Regions from separate parts of the Bacillus sp. GW821-FHT11D08 genome, predicted to be linked through region 1. Evidence: riboswitches for the same ligand, from Rfam matches in the RefSeq annotation. Region 1 holds a riboswitch; the other holds the start of a gene.

Region 1 (3,948 bases):
TCATATGGCGGCCCAGTTTTTCGGAGTTCTGAACAGAGAACAGCAGCTTGTCCATGACTTCTGCTTCTTCCTCTAACAGCTCGTCAGGCTGTTTGGGATTCACCGTCGCAAAGCAGGTGTTTTCCAGTTGATATGTTTTTCCGTTCAGCGTGATTTCATTGCGGTCATAATCGATCTTTTCCAGTAACAGCCGTTCCTCCATATTAAAGTTCGGCCGTCTCTTAATAATCGGGCTCTCAAGCTTAAATTGGATCATCGCAATCGCCTGATGAATTTTTGTGATTTGTTTAATCTCATCTTCCGGTCTGTTTTCGTCCGCTTTCGGGCGGAAAGACGGGTTATCATCGTAATATTTTTCAGCAAGGTTCAATAGCGGTCTCAGATTGATGCCGTAAACGTCTTCAATAATATCCAGATTGTCATAGCGGGCACAGATGCGGATAATGTTTGCCAGGCATACTTTTGACCCGGAATAAGCGCCTATCCAGAGAACATCATGATTCCCCCATTGAATATCCACTGAATGATAGTTGATCAGTTCTTCCATGATCTTATCCGGCTGCGGTCCGCGGTCGTAAATATCGCCAACAACATGCAGATGGTCGACCACCAAACGCTGCGTGCTGTAGGCAAGGCCGGTGATCAGCTTATCGGCCTGGCCGAGCGCAATGATCTGTTCTATGATTTCGGAGTAGTATTGTTCTTTGTTGGCGGCTTGTTCTGTTTTGTACAGCAGCTCTTCAGAAATATAAGCAAATTGGGCGGGCAGTGCTTTGCGCAATTTGGAGCGGGTGTACTTGGAAGAACAATAAGAAACGAGCTTAATCATCCGATGAATCGTTTCTTTATACCACTCGTTTAATGCTTCCTTCGTATCAAAGTCATGTTTGATCAGCTTCAGTTTGTCTTCCGGATAATAGACCAAAGCCGCCAGTTCATCAATTTCTCTATCGTAAATGACGCCGCTGAAAATATCGCGAATCTTCTCTTTTACCCTTCCTGAACCGTTCCGCAGCACGTGCTGGAATGCCTGATACTCCCCATGCAGATCACTGACGAAATGCTCGGTTCCTTTCGGCAGGTTCAGTATCGCTTTCAGATTAATGATTTCCGTGACCACTTTTTCTTCACAATCGTATTTTTGTGCGAGCAGATCTAAATATTTCGTTTCCAATCTCGTCCATCCCCTTTTTATTTACGAGCAATTGTATGATAAAGTGAATTTAAAGTATGACATAATGTTTAAATGATTAGACCTTATATGATAGTACCGCATAACGCCTTTTTGAGACAATGAAAACGGAAAATACGCGCTTCAGGCATCAAAAATTGGACCCGGATAACGCCGTTCAGCTCATCCCTCTATTGACAATTCATTCAAGTTCCATTAAAATAAAAAGTTAGCTGATAGGTATTTCTATCAGAAACTCAATACGTAGCAGGCTATGATTGCTGTGGGTCGAACTACAGCAGGAGCGGCTTCTGGAGAGACCGCGGGTTTTCCGCGGCGCCGAAGGGTTCACAATCTCAGGCAAAAGGACAGAAGAGTACCGAATATGTATTTGTCATGCTGTTGATTGTCAGCGGCGCAGATATAATTTGATATTCTTATGACCATGAGATTGGAGGGCATCCAATCTCTTTTTTTATTGGCTTTTTTTGCTCGTCGTTCACTAGAGAGGTAAGGAGGAGTCAGATGTGGAGCAGCGAGAGCTAAAGAGGGACTTATCGAATCGGCACGTGCAGCTGATCGCCATTGGCGGCACGATCGGCACCGGATTGTTTTTAGGGTCCGGTAAGGCAATTCAGCTGGCGGGTCCTTCTATCATCTTTGCGTATTTTATTGTAGGTATTGCGCTTTTTTTCGTCATGCGGGCGCTGGGAGAACTGCTGTTATCTAAAGCGGGCTACCAATCATTAACGGATATTGCCGAGGCGTATTTAGGACCGCGTGCAGCGTTTGTCACCGGCTGGACCTACTGGTTTTGCTGGATTATGACGGCTATGGCTGATGTGATCGCCGTCGGTGTGTATGTGAAATATTGGTTTGATATTCCGCAGTGGATTCCGGCACTTATCTGTTTGCTCATTTTATTAGGGCTTAATCTGTTAACGGTTAAGATTTTTGGAGAATTGGAGTTTTGGTTCGCCTTAATTAAGGTAGTCACGATTCTCGCGTTAATTGTCATCGGTGTGGTTCTGCTGGTGATTGGGTTCAAAACGCATACCGGAACGGTTTCAGCGGCGAATCTGTGGGAGCACGGCGGCTTGTTTCCGAACGGATTTTCAGGCTTTTTGCTTTCGTTCCAGATGGTGATCTTCGCCTATGTCGGTGTGGAATTAGTGGGTGTGTCGGCGGCGGAAACGTCAAATCCGAAAAAAAATATTCCGTCCGCTATCAATAAAATTCCATTGCGGATTTTATTTTTCTACGTCGGGGCATTGCTCATTCTTTTATGTATTAATCCGTGGATGCAGCTGAATGCGGCGGAAAGTCCTTTTGTAAAGACCTTCAGCCTGGTCGGCATTCCGTTAGCCGCGGGAATCATTAATTTTGTCGTATTAACCTCTGCCGCTTCTGCTTGTAACAGCGGGATGTTTTCAACAAGCCGGATTTTGTATAACTTAAGCAAAACGAAACAAGCGCCTGCAAGTTTTGCGAAGCTGAATAAAAATCATGTGCCGAGCCGCGCATTATGGATATCGGTTATTGTGCTGTCAGCTGGCGCTCTTTTAAGCAAATTGATACCGGAAGCGGCTTTTGGCATCGTGACCACCATCAGCGCGATTTGTTTCATTTGGGTGTGGGGCGTGATTCTTGTCTGTCATATCAGATACAGGAAAACCCGTCCGGACTTACACGCAAGCTCGTCTTTCAAGGCGCCGTTTGCGCCGTTTATCAATTACGCCGTGCTGGCGCTGTTTGCCGTCATTCTGGTGATTATGCTGTTTGCGGATGCAACGCGCCCGGCTTTGCTGCTGACGCCGCTGTGGTTTATTGGATTATTTCTTATCTATCGGGCGAGAGGGAGAAAGACAGATTGAATTGCTTCAGACGGTGTACTGCCATGCAGTATGCCGTTTTTTGTTTTGATTGGAAAGCGAGAATATTTGTTAGAAATCAGGCTATAATGATTGTATAATTTAAAAAAAGTGTGTAATTTTAAATTAAGCGAGGTGATAATATGAAGTATGAGAAGTTATCTAAGCTTTTTTATAAAATGGATGCTGATTCATATGAGAAAGAATTTAAAAAGAGAACAAGCAGCTATGGCAGTTATTCAACATCATTAAACATACGGGGGTTCCGAAAAGGCCGACCCACGGAAGATTCATTTGAGCTATTTTATGTGAATACACATAAACTCATGAAGCTGAATAATGAAGTGTTGTTAAACAGTTCCAAAATTTCATCCCTTATCAGTCAGCTCCCTGAATTTGCTGTCAAACCTTATTTTGATAAATTAATTATTAATGAAGCACAAAGTAATAATGAAATTGAAGGAATCCGCAGTACAAAAAAAGAATTGAAAGAGGCTCTTAAAGCGTTAGAACAATCCGAGCCCTCACATAAGCGGTTTGTCGGATTGATGAAAACATATCAATTTATAGACCGAATTCCGTCGTTTACAAGCATTCATGACTTTAGGGAATTATACGACGAGCTGGTTGCAGATGAAATCGGAGCGGAAGATGCGCCGGATGGTGAGCTATTCAGAAAAGGCTATGTTGAAGTGAACGATGGGAACATGACCACCCATATCGGCGTCAATTCTGAACAGAAGATAACAGAAGCGCTTGAGGCTTTAATTGCTTATCTTCATGATGAAACACATCCCCAGCTGTATCGTTACATGACAGCTCATTACTACTATGAATACATTCATCCTTTTTATGACGGCAATGGAAGAACAGGACGCCTTATCGTTGGGAGTTATTTGTCCCGAT
Region 2 (3,948 bases), on a different contig from region 1:
CCCCCAATCCCGCAATAAGCGAATCGATCTCTTCTTTTGTTCTCAGCTCTGTGACGGCAATGAGCATATGCTGATTCAGTTCCGGATACGCAAGGCCTAAATCATATCCGCCGATGATGCCGTCTTGCAGGAGCCGCCGGTTTGCTTCCTTGACGGGAAGATTCAGCCTGACGGCAAATTCATTAAATATCGGGCCGTCAAATGCTACGTGCAAGCCGGCTTTTTCCGCTTGGCGTCTCGCGTAATCAGCTTTCAATATATTTTGGCGGGCCATGTCTTTGACGCCGTTTTTTCCGAGCGCCGTCATCGCGACTGAAGCCGCTAAAGCATTCAGCGCCTGATTTGAACAAATGTTAGACGTGGCTTTGTCTCTTCTGATATGCTGCTCGCGCGCCTGAAGAGTGAGAACAAAACCTCTTCGCCCGTTTTCATCCTCCGTTTGGCCGACAAGCCGACCCGGCACCTTTCTCATCAGTTTTTTCGTTACTGCAAAATAGCCGCAGTGCGGGCCGCCGAACGCCGCAGGTATGCCGAAAGGCTGCGCGTCCCCGACGACGATATCAGCTCCGTATGCCCCGGGCGGTCTCAAAATACCGAGCGCGAGCGGGTTTGAAGAAACAATCAGCTGGCTGTTTCCTTTATGTGCGAGCGGCTCAATGTCCTTTAACGGCTCGATTTGTCCGAAGAAGTTCGGATACTGGACGATCACGGCGGCCGTTTCATCACAAACGGCATGTTCCAATGCTTCAAGATCTGTGACGCCGTTTTTCGCGGGCACCTCTACAACCTCAATATATTGGCCCTTTGCGTATGTTTTCAAAACATCCCGCGATTCCGGATGAACGGCTGCGGAAATAACGATTTTTTTCTTTTTCGTATGTCCCGACGCAAGCATCGCCGCTTCCGCCAGCGCCGTTCCCCCGTCGTACATAGAGGAGTTTGCGATATCCATTCCCGTTAATTCACAGATCATCGTTTGAAATTCAAAAATCGCCTGCAGCTCTCCTTGTGAGATTTCAGGCTGGTAAGGCGTATATGCCGTGTAAAACTCTGATCGGGATATCACATGATCGACGATAACCGGCTGGTAGTGATCGTACACTCCTGCGCCTAGAAAAGATGCATATGTAACAGCGTCTTTATTTTTCGCCGCAAGCTTCGTCAGCTCTCTCGTCAGCTCAGTTTCTGACTTTGCTTGTTTAATGCGGTAGTCTTTTTGAAACCGTACATTTTCCGGAATATCGGCAAACAGTTCATCAATTGTTTCTGCGCCGATGGCTTTCAGCATTTCTTTTTTATCCTGTTCTGTCGCGGGCAAATATCGATGCTTCATATGACTCTCCTTTTTCAGCTCTGTTTTGGACGTTTATAAAACGGTGTGCGGACAATCTTCGCTTTTACCGTTTTTTTACGGATTTCCACTTCTACTTCCGTTCCGACTTCACTGAATTCCGTTTTGATTAAGGCAAGGCCGATATTTTTCTTTAAAGTCGGAGATTGCGTGCCTGTCGTGATTTCACCGATCGGAACACCGTCTTTTTTCACGGCGTACCCGTGTCTCGGAATCCCTTTTTCAATCATCTCAAGTCCGACCAGCTTTCGCGGGGCTCCTTTTTCTTTCTGTTCGCGCAATACAGACTTCCCGAAAAAATCGGAATCTTTCTTGTGTTTCACGGCAAATCTGATTCCGGCTTCAATCGGTGTAATATCTTTCGTCAATTCCTGACCGTATAAAGCAAGCTTCGCTTCAAATCTCAGCGTATCACGGGCGCCGAGGCCGCACGGAACGAGGCCTTCATGCTCTCCCGCTGCAAGTATCTCCTTAAATAGATGAACCGCATCTTCATTGCGGCAATATAACTCAAATCCGTCTTCACCGGTATAGCCTGTTCTTGAAAGCAGGACTTGTCGTCCGGCAACGTCCGCCTCGTCAATAAATGTAAACGGCTTTAAGGAGGACAAAGCACATTCAGTCAGCTTCGTAAGAACCGACTGAGCATTCGGCCCCTGAACAGCAAGCAGTGAAATCCCGTCAGACTGATTCGTCAGCGTGACATCGCCTTCCGCATGTTCCGTCAGCCAGGCGATGTCCTTTTCAATATTAGACGCGTTAATCACGAGCAGATAGCAGCTCTCGCTTTTCTGATAGATCAGCAAGTCATCCACCGTACCGCCGTCAGGATAACACATGGCGGTATAAAGCGCGTTTCCCGGCTTTAAATCGGCAACGTCATTTGTCATCATTTTTTGGAGAAAAGACAGGGCGTCTTTACCGGATACTTCAACTTCCCCCATATGGGACACATCAAACAGGCCCGCTTTTGTGCGGACGGCTTCATGCTCCTCTTTAATAGAAGAAAATTGAACCGGCAGCTCCCATCCTCCAAAATCAATCGTTTTTCCGCCGTATTCTTTATACACGTCATAAAGCGGTGTTCGTTTCAGCATCATCTTCCCCCTTCAGTCATTGGCGCATTGTAAAAACATATAAAAAAGGACAGAGAAACACCTCATGAAAATGAAGGTTTCTCTGTCCCGGCACCTGAAAGTTTACTTTATGAACATATCATAAAGACGTCCCCTTTGGTGGCCTGCTTCTTCTAAGTGCAGACACTCTCCAGAGTTGCGTCGAGCAAGAGTTCTTTTGCCTGAGAGATTCACTCCGCAGTTTGCTCCTTCGGCGCCCGGACGCCCATCTTTCGTCCGAGTCTCTCCCCTTGCTGTCATTCGCTCATATTTACCAATTTTATGGACATACTAAAGCAATATCTTTTAGTGAAATCATTACTTATATCCTACCACCCTCATTTACGTCCGGCAACAAAAATTATGATAAATCAGTTTTTTAAAAGAAAGGCGGTTTTGTTACATATGACAGCAGAGATCATATTTGATGCAAACTGGCCGGGAGAGTTTTCTGAGCGGCTGAAAACGGACGGTCCCTGGTCAAATTGGGAGATGTACAAACTGTCGGCTGAAGTCCAGCAGACCCTTGCCATTCCTGAATTTGAAGGATTGAGGGCTCCTTTATACCTGCCCGATTTCACTCCGCTTCCCCATCAGCTTGAGGTCGCGCAGAAAGTCGTTGAAAAAATGAACGGCAAGGCGATTTTGGCTGATGAAGTGGGGCTCGGAAAAACGGTGGAAGCGGGCCTGATTTTAAAAGAATATATGATTCGCGGGCTGGCCAAAAAAATCCTGATTCTTGTGCCGGCATCACTCGTTTCCCAGTGGGTGAAAGAGCTTCAGGAGAAGTTTTTAATACCCGCTGTTGAACAGAAGAAAAGCTATGTGTGGGAACAGTGCGATATCGTCGTTTCTTCTATTGATACGGCCAAACGCTCGCCTCACAAAGACATTGTCCTTTCTATTCCGTATGATCTCGTCATTATTGACGAGGCGCACAAGCTCAAAAACAGCAAAACGAAAAATTATGAATTTGCGAGAAGTCTTGTGAAGAAATACTGCCTGCTTTTGACGGCAACGCCGATTCAAAACCGGATCGAAGAAATCTTCAATTTAGTGTCACTGTTAAAGCCCGGCCATTTAGGAAACGAAAGCGGATTTCAAGAAACCTTCAATCAGAAGGACGGGATTGACGCTCATGAGCATTTGAAAGAACTCGTCAATAAGGTGATGATCCGCAACACGCGGAGCGACACCGGCCTTACATGGACGAAGCGCCACGTGGAAACAGTGCCGATCACCTTTTCACCGACGGAACAGGCGCTTTACGATGACATCGTCGCACTGAAAAACGGCACGGAAAAGCCCGCAAGCGCATTTTCCATTATGACGCTGCAAAGAGAATGCTGTTCAAGCAGGGAAGCCGTGTATATGACGCTCAAAAAAATGCTTGACCAAAAAGACAAACAAGCGCCCGCATTCGATGATCAGACGATCGCTAATTTAATGGACCGCATCAATCAAGTCACGCAAAACTCAAAA

Evidence for each region. Region 1 has a riboswitch for glycine ahead of AC1RRX_RS14845 (amino acid permease). Riboswitches for the same ligand answer to the same signal wherever they lie in the genome.
Region 2: another riboswitch for glycine. It lies ahead of gcvT (glycine cleavage system aminomethyltransferase GcvT); the one in region 1 lies ahead of AC1RRX_RS14845 (amino acid permease).

The regions. Positions count from the first base shown of each region.
Region 1 is NZ_JBXARS010000007.1:113,887-117,834, forward strand. Features, by position in the region: gene fbp (fructose-1,6-bisphosphatase) at 1-1,174, opposite strand, end outside; glycine riboswitch at 1,473-1,553, shown strand; gene AC1RRX_RS14845 (amino acid permease) at 1,699-3,045, shown strand; gene AC1RRX_RS14850 (Fic family protein) at 3,186-3,948, shown strand, end outside.
Region 2 is NZ_JBXARS010000003.1:54,905-58,852, forward strand. Features, by position in the region: gene gcvPA (aminomethyl-transferring glycine dehydrogenase subunit GcvPA) at 1-1,333, opposite strand, end outside; gene gcvT (glycine cleavage system aminomethyltransferase GcvT) at 1,348-2,448, opposite strand; glycine riboswitch at 2,627-2,727, opposite strand; gene AC1RRX_RS07125 (DEAD/DEAH box helicase) at 2,872-3,948, shown strand, end outside.